2 linked regions of the Symmachiella dynata genome follow. The protein of the gene in region 2 interacts with the protein of the main gene of each other region in a pairwise test. Links are inferred from orthologs where the notes say so. Each region holds a gene or a part of one and is shown on either strand. Other genes may lie near its edges. The genes, in order: Mal52_RS00020 and gyrA.

Evidence for each region.
Region 1: the proteins of gyrA (region 2) and Mal52_RS00020 interact in binary tests that used the Escherichia coli proteins (3 or more experiments, as listed by UniProt). The link is inferred for Symmachiella dynata from one-to-one orthologs.

Annotation. Positions count from the first base shown.
Region 1 is NZ_CP036276.1:1,399-8,390, forward strand. Bases 1,226-4,337 are described here. They hold Mal52_RS00020 (DNA gyrase subunit B), read left to right. Parts: upstream 1,226-1,591; coding sequence 1,592-4,084; downstream 4,085-4,337. Other genes in these bases: Mal52_RS00015 (DciA family protein), read left to right, coding at 1,226-1,485. In the rest of the region: dnaN (DNA polymerase III subunit beta), read left to right, coding at 50-1,162; more of Mal52_RS00015, read left to right, coding at 1,168-1,225; Mal52_RS00025 (NAD(P)-dependent oxidoreductase), read left to right, coding at 4,441-5,319; Mal52_RS00030 (mandelate racemase/muconate lactonizing enzyme family protein), read left to right, coding at 5,404-6,579; Mal52_RS00035 (nickel-dependent lactate racemase family protein), read left to right, coding at 6,702-6,992. UniProt on the Escherichia coli protein: DNA gyrase negatively supercoils closed circular double-stranded DNA in an ATP-dependent manner to maintain chromosomes in an underwound state.
Region 2 is NZ_CP036276.1:6,420,974-6,428,120, reverse strand. Bases 1,164-4,430 are described here. They hold gyrA (DNA gyrase subunit A), read right to left. Parts: upstream 4,031-4,430; coding sequence 1,364-4,030; downstream 1,164-1,363. Other genes in these bases: Mal52_RS24465 (hypothetical protein), read left to right, coding at 4,223-4,430; rfbB (dTDP-glucose 4,6-dehydratase), read right to left, coding at 1,164-1,239. Outside these bases: Mal52_RS24480 (UDP-glucose dehydrogenase family protein), read right to left, coding at 1-113; more of rfbB, read right to left, coding at 223-1,163; more of Mal52_RS24465, read left to right, coding at 4,431-4,591; Mal52_RS24460 (universal stress protein), read left to right, coding at 4,662-5,120; Mal52_RS24455 (SLC13 family permease), read left to right, coding at 5,172-6,773; Mal52_RS24450 (tetratricopeptide repeat protein), read right to left, coding at 6,837-7,147. UniProt on the Escherichia coli protein: A type II topoisomerase that negatively supercoils closed circular double-stranded (ds) DNA in an ATP-dependent manner to maintain chromosomes in an underwound state.

The sequences.
Region 1 (6,992 bases), 6.4 Mb from region 2 along the record:
ACTTCCCAATTTCCGATACCTATCGTTTTTATCAGGTAACCGTGTCGGCATGAAACTCACTTGTAACTGCGCGATTCTCGCAAACGCATTTCAGACCGTCAGCGGCGTCGTTCCTTCAAGAACTCCCAAAGAGATTTTGAAGAACGTGAAGCTGGAAGTCTTTGAAAATTCGATCGCCTTGATTGGAACGGACCAGGAAGTTGGCATTCGTTATGTGATTCAAGATGTCGACACGGCCGAAGCGGGCGAGTTGTTGTTGCCGGCCAGTCGGATCATCGCCATCTTGCGCGAGCTGCGCGACGATACGGTGATGTTGGAGTCGACCGGCGACACCGTACGCATCAAATCGGGGCACAGCGAATTTGAATTGCCGTTGGAAGATCCTGCTGAGTTTCCTTCCATCAGTGAATTCGACGCTGAGAATTATATCGTGGTTGAAGCTGCGACGATTCGACAGATGATTCGTCGAACGATCTTTGCGACCGATACAGAGAGCACACGTTATGCCTTGGGTGGGATCCTGGTTGAAACCGAAGGCGATACGATCAAACTGGTCGCGACCGATAGTCGTCGCTTGGCATTGATGTCGGCGAGTTGCAGCTACCAAGGGGAGCCGCCCTCACCGGAAAGTCCGCCGGTCATTCCTGCGAAAGCGATGTCGATGATCGAACGTTCGCTTTCGGATGACGACAAGGAAGTGCACATTGCCATTCGCGACAACGACATTTTGATTCGTTCCGGGCAATCCACGATTTATAGTCGTCTCGTCGAAGGTCGTTTTCCGAAGTACGATGCGGTGATTCCGAAACAATCAGAGGTTTCATTGCAGTTAGTGGTCGATCCGTTTTATTCGGCTGTGCGGCAGGCGCAGATCGTGACGGACCAGGAGAGTCGCGGGGTCAATTTCAATTTTGCACCAGGTTTGTTGTCGTTGGACAGCCGGGCTTCAACCGTGGGGCAATCGCGCGTGGAAGTGCCGATCAGTTACGACGGTCCAGAAATCAGCATCACATTCGATCCCCGTTTTGTGGCTGAATTTTTACGGGTGTTGGAACCGGAAAAACAGATCACGTTGGAACTGACCGACGGGGAAAGCGCGGCTGCATTGAAGACGGACGACGGTTACATCTACGTCATCATGCCGTTGTCGAGGGATCGTTAAAAATCATGGCAGCGCAAAATGGACCGGTGCATGTCTCGGCGGCTTTGAGTGAATTGATTCAGCGTCGTGGCTATGCGCGCACATTGGGCCAAGCGCAATTGCGAACTGTTTGGGAGGAGGTCGCCGGAGCGGACGTCGCCAAGCAGACGCGGGTCACAGGAATTAATCGCGGCGCTTTGCAAGTGGAAGTTTCCAATTCCGCATTGTTGAGCGAATTGGTTTCATTTGGTCGCCCTGGTTTGTTGAGAGCGCTGCGTGAACAACAACCGGAGTTGAACATCAAGGACTTGAAGTTTCGACTCAACGGCGGCATCGGCAAGTGAACGGCGGGATAACAGCTGTTCACACGACCGATTCCTCGCATGCCTTTCGGGACCGCCGGACGGTCCGGGCAAGAATGAGTCCATTGGCTTGGACGGAGAATAGACATTGAGTGAAGCATCAGAAAAACCAGCCCCGCAAGGGGGAGCGGAATACGGCGAAGCCCAGATTCGTGCGCTGGAAGGAATCGAGGGGATTCGCACACGGCCGGCGATGTATATCGGCGACACCGGTACGCGGGGCTTTCACCATTTGGTTTACGAAGTGGTGGACAACAGCGTCGACGAAGCGGTCAATAAACATGCTTCGAAGATTTCTGTCAAAATCAACGCCGACGGCAGTGTGACGTGTCGGGACGACGGTCGTGGGATTCCGGTGGGGCCGATGCCGGATGTCGACAATCGGCCGGCCGTCGAGGTGGTGCTGACGCACATTCATGCCGGAGGGAAATTCGATCGCGACAGCGGCTACAAAACCGGGACCGGCGGATTGCACGGCGTGGGGATTACGGCCGTCAATGCGCTGAGCGAATGGTTGGAAGTGGAAGTCCGCCGCGAAGGCTTTGTGTGGATGATGGAGTTTGCCCGCGGTGAAGTGACGACGCCGTTGAAAAAATTGGGGGCGACCAACAAAACCGGCACCAAGCTGACCTTCAAGCCCGATACGACCATCTTTGAAGAGTCGAACTTCAACTATGACACCTTGCACAAACGGATGCAGGAGTTGGCATTTTTGAACAAAGGCATCCGGATTCAAATTTCCGACGATCGCACCGACCAGTCGGAGGAATTCCTGTATGAAGGGGGGTTGGTGCAATTTGTCGAGCATCTCAACCGCACAGAGACTCCACTGTTTTCCGAAGTGATCGAAGTTCATGGCGAAGTCGAAGGGGTCGAGGTTGAGATTGCGCTGCAGTACAACGATGGGTTTTCTGAAAACGTTCGCACCTACACCAACAACATCAATACCATTGAAGGAGGGACGCACCTAAGCGGGTTTAAAAGCGCGCTCACGCGTACGCTCAATGCCTACGGCAAAAAGGCGAACCTGTTTAAGGATACGACTCCCAGCGGTGATGACTTTCGCGAGGGATTGACTGCTGTCATTTCCGTGCGTGTTCCCGATCCGCAATTCGAGGGACAGACGAAAACAAAACTGGGCAATAGCGAAGTCGAAGGCTACGTCACGACTGTGACCAACGATGCGTTGATGAAGTTCTTTGAAGAGAACCCCTCAACGGCCAAACGGGTCTGCCAAAAGGGAATGCTCGCGGCCGAAGCACGGGAAGCAGCACGCAAGCAACGCGAAATGGTTCGTCGTAAAGGTGCGCTCACGACCGGAGGACTGCCGGAGAAATTGCGAGATTGCCGGACGAAGGAATTGGCGATCAGCGAATTGTACCTGGTCGAAGGTGACTCGGCCGGCGGCTCGGCCGACACCGGCCGCGACTCGAACACCCAGGCCATCTTGCCGCTACGGGGTAAAATCCTCAACGTGGAGAAAGCGCGGCTGGTCAAGGTTCTCGACAACGCTGAGATTTCAAACATTTTTAAAGCGGTCGGTGTACCACCCGGTGCGGAACTTGAGGATGTCGAAAAGCGGCGGTATGGCAAGATCATTATCATGACCGACGCCGACGTCGATGGCAGCCACATTCGCACGCTGTTGCTGACGTTTATCTTTCGGCACATGCGGGAGTTGGTCAAGTCGGGCTGTATCTATATCGCCCAGCCGCCGCTGTATCGCGTCGAGCAGAAAAAGAAAAAGCGTTATGTGCAAACGCAAGAACAAATGATGCAGGAGTTGGTCACGTTTGGTTTGGATTGCAGTACGCTGCATGCCGCAGATGGAACCGTCTTCGCGGGTGATCATTTGACAGAGATCGTGGGCATGATCGCTGAACTCGAAGAACCGCTGGAGACGTTGGAGCGACGCGGAATTTCATTGCGGCACTTGGCCGCTGAGCACAAAACTGATAAAGGATTGTTACCGCGTTACCGGTTGTTTTTGGGACGCGAGCAACATTGGTTCAATGACCAAGAGGAAGTGGATGCCTTCTTAGCGAAGTGCAAAGAGGAGATCGGCGGCGAGTTGAACGTGGCCGACGAAGCTCTGACCGATCCTGGTGAAGAAAACGGTGAGAAACAACCTGTCGCCAAGACGACGTTGCAAGTGGTCGACTTGCACGAGGTGCGCACGATCAATCGTGTGTTGACGAGCTTGTCCGGTTTTGGACTGAAGTTGGATGACTTCGTTCCGGCTGAGATCAAGGATGGCGTCGTTGTCTTTCCGTTCCACGTCGAGCATGATGACAAACAGACCGACGTTGCGAGCTTGCGGGAATTGCTACCAACGCTCCGCGATATCGGCGAAAAAAGCAAAGGTCTGAAACTGACGCGGTTTAAAGGTCTGGGCGAAATGGACCCCGAAGAATTGTGGGAAACTGCCATGGATTCCAGCAGACGCGTCTTATTGCAGGTCACCATGGAGGACGCTACAGCTGCCGATGAGATTTTTCGGGTGCTAATGGGGGACCACGTGGAGCCTCGCCGCGATTTTATCGAAAAACATGCCTTGGATGTGCGCGACCTGGATATTTGATGTGCTGATCCCCGTCCCGAACCTGTCTCAATGATCACAGACAGGCTACAGGCTGGTCTTATTTCGGTACCGAACTCGGATTTTTGCCTTTTTATCGGGCAGGATTCCTGCTTTTGGGTAGTGGCTCGGTGCGGGTTGTTCCAGGGTTTCTACTCAGGCTTTCTGGGATCATCGGAGAACTTTATTGCTTATGGGTCGTTGCATCAATTAAGATGAATACTTGATGAAACCGGCCGATTTAGCGATGATCCATTCGTTCCTAGTCAGCGTTCACACATCGATCGCGACTGTTGCGACATTAAAACGAATCTGGCTGCGTTCACTTAACCGCTTTATTTCCAATTGTTTACGATCAGATGAGCGTCAAAAGGCTTGGGATAGTTGGACTTGGATTGTTGGGAACTGCTCTCGCTGAGCGGTTTGCAGCTGCTGGCTATTCTTTGCTGGGGTATGACCTGGACCCGGCTGCTCGTGACCGATTGAAAGCAATGGGAGGGCAACCGGTCCGTTCGTCACGCGATGTGGCGATGGGATGCTCGCGGATCGTGTTATGCCTGCCAAATTCCGATGTCGTCAAGCACGTCATTAAGGAAATGTTGCCTGTGGCATGGAGCTCGACGATCTTGATCGACACGACCACCGGCTTGCCTGAAAAAATGGTTGGTTTGTCGAAGATGGTTTCCAGCCAAAACATCGGCTATTTGGATGCGACAATCGGTGGTTCCAGCGCACAGGTTCGCGAGGGAGACGTGATTGTCATTGCCGGTGGTGAGCGCAAAGCGTTCGATGAATGCGGCGAGATCTTTGATTGCTTCGCGCGAGAAAAATTTTACGTCGGTCCCTGTGGTACGGGTGCCGAAGTGAAGCTGGCCGTCAATATGGTCCTGGGTTTGAATCGCGCAGCCTTGGCCGAGGGTCTGAAGTTCGCCGAGTCGTTGGGGCTGGATCCCGAAGAGGTGCTGAAGATCCTCCGCGTGAGTCCCGCCTATTCAACGGTGATGGATACCAAGGGGGACAAGATGCTTGAAGGCGATTTTACGCCGCAAGCCAAGTTGTCGCAGCATCTCAAGGATGTCCGTTTGATGTTGCATATCGGCGTTAAAAATGGGGCGAAGCTGCCGTTGACGCAAATGCACAAACGGATTTTGAAGAAAGCGGAAGTGGACGGTTACGGTGATGAAGACAACAGCGCGATCATCAAGGTGTATGATCCGTCGCCGAATGATAAATCGTGATGTCATGAACAGGTGACACCACTTGCAGAGATCACAATCGCCCGCGGCTACGCCGTGGGTTTTTTGCGTTTCAGGATGCGTACGATGCGAATCACCCAAGTTTTGGAGCGGACGGCGGCGATGAAGTCGTCGATTCGCAATTCCGTGATCGACTTTTCGCAGATGACGACATCTTGCGTAGCTGTGGTGACCGATGTCGTGCGCGACGGTCAGCCGGTGATTGGCTACGGTTTCAATTCCAACGGTCGTTATGCTCAAGGGGGGATCTTGCGCGAACGGATCATTCCGCGCTTATTGGCGGCCGATGCCGAGGCATTGCTGACGGACGATCAAACGAATATTTGCCCCTTCAAAGCACAGCAGGTGATGCTGGCGAATGAAAAACCGGGCGGACATGGCGAGCGATGCGTGGCGGTCGGCACGGTGGATATGGCGCTGTGGGATGCGGTCGCTAAGATCGCCGGTCAGCCGTTGTATCGCCTGTTGGCGGAGCGGTACAACAACTCACAAGCGGACGAGCGGGTCTATGTGTATGCCGCGGGGGGATACTACTATCCCGGCAAGGATCGTCGCGGTCTTCAAGAAGAATTGCGGCGTTATTTGGACATGGGGTATGACGCCTGCAAGATGAAAATTGGCGGCGCTACGTTGGACGAGGATTTGCGACGCATCGAAGCCGCCTTGGAAGTCGTCGGCAACGGGAAGCATTTGGCGGTGGATGCGAATGCGCGTTTTGATGTCGAAACGGCTTTGCAATATGCTGCGGCACTGGCGCCGTTGGGGCTCAAGTGGTACGAAGAACCGGTCGGGCCATTGGACTATGCGGGACATGCTGCTGTCGCAGCGGCGTATGAGGGACCGTTGGCGACGGGTGAGAATTTGTTTTCGATGGCCGATGCCCGCAATCTGATGCGGCACGGTGGACTACGGCCCGATCGCGATATTTTGCAATTCGATCCGGTGCTGAGTTACGGCCTCGTGGAATATCTGCGGACGCTGGAGATGTTGGCCGAGCAGGGCTGGAGCCGTCGTCGTTGCATTCCTCACGGGGGGCACCAATTCGCACTGCACATCGCCGCAGGGATGGGACTAGGGGGCAACGAGTCGTATCCAGAAGTCTTCCAACCGTTCGGCGGTTTCGCCGACGACAGCCCGATCGAGAACGGTTACGTCACATTGCCGGACCTGCCGGGGATTGGAATGGAACTAAAAGCGGAGTTGATGCCGGAGTTTGCGGCATTGGTGGCGGGGACGGTGTAGTCGGCCCAATCGTCGCATGCTGGTCGTTCGTGACCGTGCGCGCGTATAATTACGTAAGTGTTATTCACTGTCTCTATGGGTTTGAAGAACCTTTTCAATATATATGAACGGGATGTTTGCTGATGCGTGTGCAACTCGATTATGGGAAGACCGGGCTGGATGTGGAATTGCCGGATGACCGCGTGGCGGGGCTGTTGCAGACCCAGGATGCGGAGCCGCTAGCTGATCCACAAGCGGCGATTCGGGCGGCGATTGCGGACCCGACTGGCACACAGCCGCTCTCCGAGTTGGCGCGTGGGAAACAGACGGCCTGTATTGTCGTATGTGACATTACGCGGCCGGTCCCGAACAAACAGATCCTGCCGGAGTTGCTCTCGACGATTGAACAGGCGGGGGTGCCGCGCGAGGGGATC
Region 2 (7,147 bases):
ATATCGACTTTCTTTTGGTCGATATCCACGCAGGTCACATCGTTGCCGCTCTCAGCAAAGCATGTCCCGGTCACTAAACCGACATAGCCGGTCCCCACCATTGCAATCTTCATATGTTGTCGTCCTCGTTGCCTTGACCGTTCGTTTCATTCGGATGGGGGACCGCCACTGCCCTACGTCTTGGCGGCCGGGTGATTCATTAACATCAAAGTTGAATCAGATTTATTCGAGTCGTTTGCCGTACTGTTCTTCGTAATAGGTTTGGTATTCGCCGCTCTTGATATGGGCGGTCCACTCGGCCTGCGACAAGTACCAATTGATCGTGTCCTGTAGCCCTTGTTCAAAATTGACCTGGGGCTGCCACTGCAATTCTCGTTCGGCTTTGCTGGAATCGATGGCGTACCGTAGATCGTGTCCGGGGCGGTCGGTGACGTAGTGGATCAAGCTTTCGGGCTTGTTCAACAATTTCAAAATGCCGTGCGTGATTTCCAGGTTGGTCCGTTCATTGCCGCCGCCGAAGTTATAAACCTCGCCAATGCTCCCGCGACGCAGCGCCGCATCGATACCGCGACAATGGTCCTCGACGTGAATCCAGTCCCGCACATTGGTGCCGGTGCCGTAGACGGGCAATTTCAAGTCCGCTGCTGCGTTGGAAATGAATAGCGGGATCAATTTTTCAGGAAACTGATAGGGGCCGTAGTTGTTCGAACACCGCGTGATGATCGCCGGGAAGCCAAAGGAATGGTGATAAGCATTGACCAACAGGTCTGCCGCGGTCTTGGATGCCGAATAAGGGCTGCTCGGCGCTAAAGGCGTCTCTTCGGTGAACAAACCGGTCGGGCCCAAGCTGCCGTAAACTTCGTCGGTGGAGACCTGTAGGTAACGCTCCACATTGGCGGCTCGGCTGGCGTCGAGGAGGATTTGTGTCCCCACGATATTTGTTTGAATGAACGGGCCGCTATCGAGAATCGAACGGTCAACGTGACTTTCTGCGGCGAAATTGATCACCGCATCGACCGGTTGGCTCTCCAAAATCTTGTTCACACATTCGCGGTCGCAGATGTCGCCCCGCACGAATTCGTATCGTGGGTTGTCTTCGACATCGCGGAGATTTTCCAAGTTGCCCGCATAGGTCAGCAGGTCGAGATTGACGATCGAGACGTCGTCATAGGTCTGCAATTGTTGGCGTATGAAATTCGATCCTATGAACCCACAGCCACCGGTTACTAGTAGACGCATCGCCTCATCCTTTTCGAATTCAATCTTTTCGAAGTCAGTCGTATTTGTAGAAAATGAGGCGAACGGTCACAGGGATGCCGAGGAGTTTTAGGGAACCGCCTTGTTGCAGGCAGTGGGTCTACACCTATTCTTCCTCAGCGACCGCATCCTCGTCAATCTCTTCTTGAGGTACGCGGGCCAAAGAGACCAGTCTGTCGTCTTTGCCCATCCGGATAATCCGCACCCCTTGCGTATTGCGTCCGACCTGCGAAATATCGGCAACCCGCACACGTTGAATTTTGCCACCGGCGGTGATCATCAAGACTTCGTCCTCTTCTGAAATCGCTGTCACGGCAACCACTTTGCCGTTGCGTTCCGTCGTACGAATATCGATGACCCCCTTGCCGCCCCGTTTTTGCCGGCGGTATTTCATGCTGCTGCGGACCGTTTCTTCCGACGCGGCTTCGGTTTCCTCGGGAGCGTCCTCAACAGCAGACGGATCCGATTCGCCGGTATCTGTGTCCTCGGTGTCTGGCTCGTCATGATCAACGACCCCGATCGGCGTTCGTTTGCCAAAACCATTTTCACAAACGGTCAAGAGGTTCAACTCCGGATCGGCGACGACCATGCCGACAGCATAGTCCCCTTCGCGGAGGCTAATGCCTTTGACTCCCCGCGTATTGCGGCCCATGCTGCGTGCGTCTTCTTGGGCAAAACGAATCGCCATCCCGTTGGCCGAGGCGAGCAGCAAATCTTCTCCCGGCCCCACGATCGCCACGCCGATCAGTTCGTCCCCTTCGTCCAATTTGACGGCAATCAATCCGCCACGCAGCGGGCGGCTGTAAGCGGACAGGGCGGTCTTCTTAACGATGCCATTACGGGTGGCCAGCACTAGTTGCCGTTCTCCGTCGAAATCACGTACGGCCAGACAATGGAAGATCTTCTCGTCCGGCTCGAGACGCACAAGATTAACCAGCGCGCGCCCTTTAGCGACGCGGCTGCCCAATGGCAGGTCGTAGACCTTCTGCCAGTACACCTTTCCGCGATCGGTGAAGAACATCAAATAGTCGTGCGTGCTGGCAACGAAGAGATGTTCGATGGGGTCCTCGTCATCCGACTTGGCACCCATAATGCCCTTGCCACCGCGGTTCTGCGCTTGATAGCTGTCGAGCTTGATGCGTTTGATGTATCCGCGATGCGACAGCGTGACGACCATGGTTTCTTCGGTGATCAACTCTTCTTTGCTGACGTTGCCGACTTCTTCATCATTGATTTCGGTCCGCCGCGTGTCGCCGAATTTTCCCTTGAGTTGATCCATCTCGTCGCGGATGACAGCCAGCAGGTGGGCTTCGTCGGAGAGCAACCGCAGGAATTCGTCGACGTCTTCCAACAGTTTGCGGTGTTCTTCACCGAGTTTTTCTCGTTCCAACCCGGCCAGCGAGCCGAGTTGCATGGCGACGATCGCTTCAGCCTGTTTTGCGGTCAGTCCATAATTCTCTAGCGCTGCCGGGGCTTCCGCTCCGGGATGACGTTCAGCCAGGAATGACTGGAATCCGTGATCCCCCAAGGCGCGGGCGATCAATTCGCTGGCGACTTCCAGACTTTGCAGCCGCACACAGGCTTCTTTGCGATCGGGCGACTGCCGAATCGTGTTGATTACGTTGTCGATGTTGATCTGCGCGATCAACAAGCCTTCGACGGTGTGCTTACGCTTTTTGGCTTCGGCCAACAAAAACTCAGTCCGCCGCCGCAGCACGGTTACGCGGTGTCGTACGAATTCTTCGAGGATTTCTTTCAGCGACAACTGCTTCGGACGGCTGCCAACCAGGGCCACGAAATTCAAACTGAGCGTTGTTTGCAAGGGGGAATACTGGAAGAGTTGGTTCAACACAACTTCACGATCCGCGTCCCGCTTGAGGATAATATGCAGTCGCACTTGCCACGCGGGGATCGTACGGTCGGTGAGATCGACGATCTGCGAGATTTCTTTAATGCGACCTTCGCGGACCACTTGTTCCAGCTTTTCACGAATCCCGTCACGCGTCTGCAGGTAAGGGATTTCGGTGACGACGATCACGTCGTGGTTTTTCTCTTGTTCGAAATGCGTACGGGCCCGGACGGCGATTGTCGAACGTCCCTCTTTAAACGCCTGCCGGATGCCGAGTTGTCCGCAGATGATTCCACCGGTGGGAAAGTCCGGACCTTGGATGCATCCCATCAAATCATCGAGCGTGGCGTTGGGTTCGTCGATCAGCAATTGCACGGCATCGCAAACCTCGGCCAAATTGTGCGGCGGAATCATCGTCCGCATGCCGACCGCGATCCCGTTGGAACCGTTTACCAGCAAATTCGGGAACCGCGAAGGCAACACGACCGGCTCGGTCAGCCGTTGATCGTAGGTCGGCACAAAGTCGACGGTGTCGCGGCGGATGTCATCCAGCATTTCCGTCGCCGCAGCCGAGAGCCGAGCTTCGGTATAACGCGCGGCAGCCGGCGGCAATCCGGCCAGCGAACCAAAGTTCCCCTGTTTGTCGACCAGGACTTGGCGCATGTTCCATTCCTGCGCCAGACGCACGAGCGTCAAATAAACCCCTTCACCACTATGCGGGTGATAGTTTCCCGACGTGTCGCCGGAGATCTTTTGACACTTCACTCGCCCGCTGCTCGGGCCCAGGTTCAGGTCATTCATCGCCACCAGGATGCGACGTTGCGACGGTTTCAAACCATCTCTCACGTCGGGCAACGCGCGGCTGACGATTACGCTCATCGCATAGGTCAGATAGCTATTCCGCATCTCATCGCGAATATCCATCTGCTGGATGTTCTCTGCGTCTCCTGTCGACAATTCCTGGCCTCCTTGAGGGCTATACACATATTTTCAATTCGGCGAATCGATTCGCCAAGGAATCCATTCACCGCGAAATGAATACGGATCGCGGTTCGGTTTCGGCCGCTGGTTCCATCGGTTCCAGGGCGTCTGACACGCCGCGATTATTTGCCGGGCTTGCTAAAATCCCCAGCCAACTTTCGTGCGAACTTCAGCCTGAAGAACGCCAAATGGAGAGGTGAAATCTGCCGAATTCGTCGCCGGATCGAGGCACGCACACAAATCATCGTGCCCGGGAGTCTTGCTGCCAATCCATCAGCGAAGACGAGTTTCGCAACCCTTTTCTACAAAATAACTTGCGGCACGGGTTTCGTTCAGCTGGTTCGACGAAAAACCGACATTCCAACAATGCCGATTTTAAGCAATTTTGAGGGAATTATCAACGAGGTGAGCAGTACAAAACTCGATGAAAAATCCGCACTGCCGTATCAGCAAACAGCTATACGTTCAGTAGCCCCCGGTGCGACAAACCGACTGGTCGCCTGATTCCCGCCGTGGTATTGTGTCGGAACGTTTGAGTGAAAAAAAAACGGCCTTGCGAGTTTGAATAAACGTCATGATCCAACTGAAAAATATCCTGTTGCCCACCGACTTTTCCGAACCCGGTCTCGAAGCGGCTAACTATGCTGTGGAAATGGCGGAGCGTTTTGGCGCGACGTTGCATTTGCTGCATGTCATCGTCGACCCTGTGATTTATCTGCCGATGTTTGAAAGCTATCCCATGCCGTCGAAAGCGGAGTTCGAGCAATATGCGCAAGAACGCATGGAGGGGTGGCTGACCGACGACGACAAAAAACGCTGCAACGCCCAATTGCACTGGGTGCATGGCACACCCTTTGTGGAGATCATCAATTTCGCTCGCGAAAATGAAATCGATTTGATCGTCATGGGCACACACGGCCACGGCGCGATTGCACACATGCTGACCAGCAGTGAGGCTGAAAAAGTCGTCCGCAAAGCTCCCTGCCCGGTACTCACCGTCCGGCCCGAGGGGCATCAGTTCGTTCATCCTTAAGATTCGATAACAATCAGTCGAACAGCCGCGATAAGGAAACTCCGCAGCTCAATGTCTTCCAATGCATACGAGGCAATGCCGACACCGGTAGGGCGGACCGGATTGGTGTGCGGACCGCTGCTGTTCCTGGGCGTGTTGTTCAGTCCCCTCCCCGAAGGTATGTCGGTCGAGGCACATCGACTCGTGGCAGTCGTTTTGTGGATGGTCATGTGGTGGGTCACGCAAGCCGTTCCCATTGCCGCCACCAGTTTGCTGCCGTTGGCCCTGTTTCCTCTCTTGGGGATTCAGCCCGCTAAGGAAGTCCCCACGGCCTACATGAACCAAAGCATTGTGTTGGCAATGGGCGGGTTCATGATCGCGTTGGGAATCGAACGTTGGGGACTGCACCGACGGATCGCTTTTCATATCGTCCGACTGATCGGCACCGGCCCGCGACGGATCGTGTTGGGGTTCATGTGCGCTACGGCATTTTTATCGATGTGGATCAGCAACACCGCCTCGACGCTCTTGATGCTGCCCATCGCGCTGGCGATCTTAACTTCGCTCGAAGAAGTCTTGTCCGCCAAACAAGAATCGGGAGAGCGCCCCGATTTGTCGCGGCTCTCCTTGGCGCTGTTGCTGGGCATCGCCTATGCCGCCAGCATGGGAGGCTCGACAACCTTGGTGGGGACGCCGACGAACATCGCCTTTTTGGGAGTCTGGGACCAGCATTTTGCCGAGGGACCGGAAATCACCGCCGGACAATGGATGATGGCATTTGTGCCGTTGGGGATGCTGTTGATTTTTTGCGCGTGGGTCTTGTTGACCTTAAGAATGCCACCGCAGCCGCAATTGGCGGCGCTGGGACGCGGCTTTTTTCGCGACCGCATTCGAGAGTTGGGACCGCCCACCATGGGCGAAATGCTGATGTTCGGCGTATTTGTGATGACCGCCTGCTTGTGGGTTTTGCGGGGTAAATTCCAGTTTCAGGATCACGTTATCTTTGAGGGTTGGGCAACCTGGCTAGAAAACTGGTTGGCCGCACGCCAAATCGCCGGTTCGTTCACGCATCGTTTTCTGCATGACTCCACCACGGTGATGGCGATGGTCGTGCTCATGTTCTGCCTGCCCGGTGGACGCGATGAACAAGGAAAACTGCGGTTCCTGATGGATTGGGAGACAGCATCGCGACTCCCCTGGGGATTGCTGTTGCTGTTTGGAGGCGGCTTTGCGATTGCTGCTGGGTTTGAGAATTCTCAGCTTTCTGTTTATTTCGGGACCCTGTTCACCGAATATGCGGCCGGTAGCCATCCCCTGGTCATGGTGCTGGGAATTTGCCTGCTGTTGACGTTTCTTACGGAGTTCACTTCCAACGTCGCCACAACGCAAATCTTTTTGCCGATCTTAGGAGCAGCGGCCGTCAGCTTGGGAATCGATCCCCGTTTGTTCATGCTACCGGCAACGGTCTCCACAAGCTGTGCTTTCATGTTGCCGATTGCCACGCCCCCCAATGCCATCGTATTTGGCTCGGGTCGGATTCGCGTGCTCGACATGGTTCGCTATGGAATCTTGTTGAACCTGCTGGGCGTATTGCTCATCACTGCGGTCACCTATTTATTGGTGATCCCCATCTTCGGCATCGACACCCAGGTGTTGCCGTCGTGGGCGAAGTGAGCAGCTGCTGCGACTGTCAACGTCGAGGGTTTTGAGAAATCTCCGCGTCACCTGCAGTGCGGCCTATCCGGCATCGTCCAAGCTCGCCCGGAATTCGGTCATTTCGCCGGCGGCATGCTGGTCGCCGATACGCAGAGCGGTTTCGATGCCCGTTGTCAGGATCTCGCGCGCGTCGGTGATCCGATCGAGTTCCGTATACACCTCGCCCAGCCGAAAATATGTCGGGACGTAGTCGGGCGACGCCTTCAACAAGGTTTGAAATCGTACTTCGGCGGCCGGCAGGTCACCCTCGGTTCGGTATTCCATGGCGATACTGTATTGCAGAAAAGTGTCGGTCGGATCTGCGGCCAATAATTCCTCGAGTTTTTCGCGAC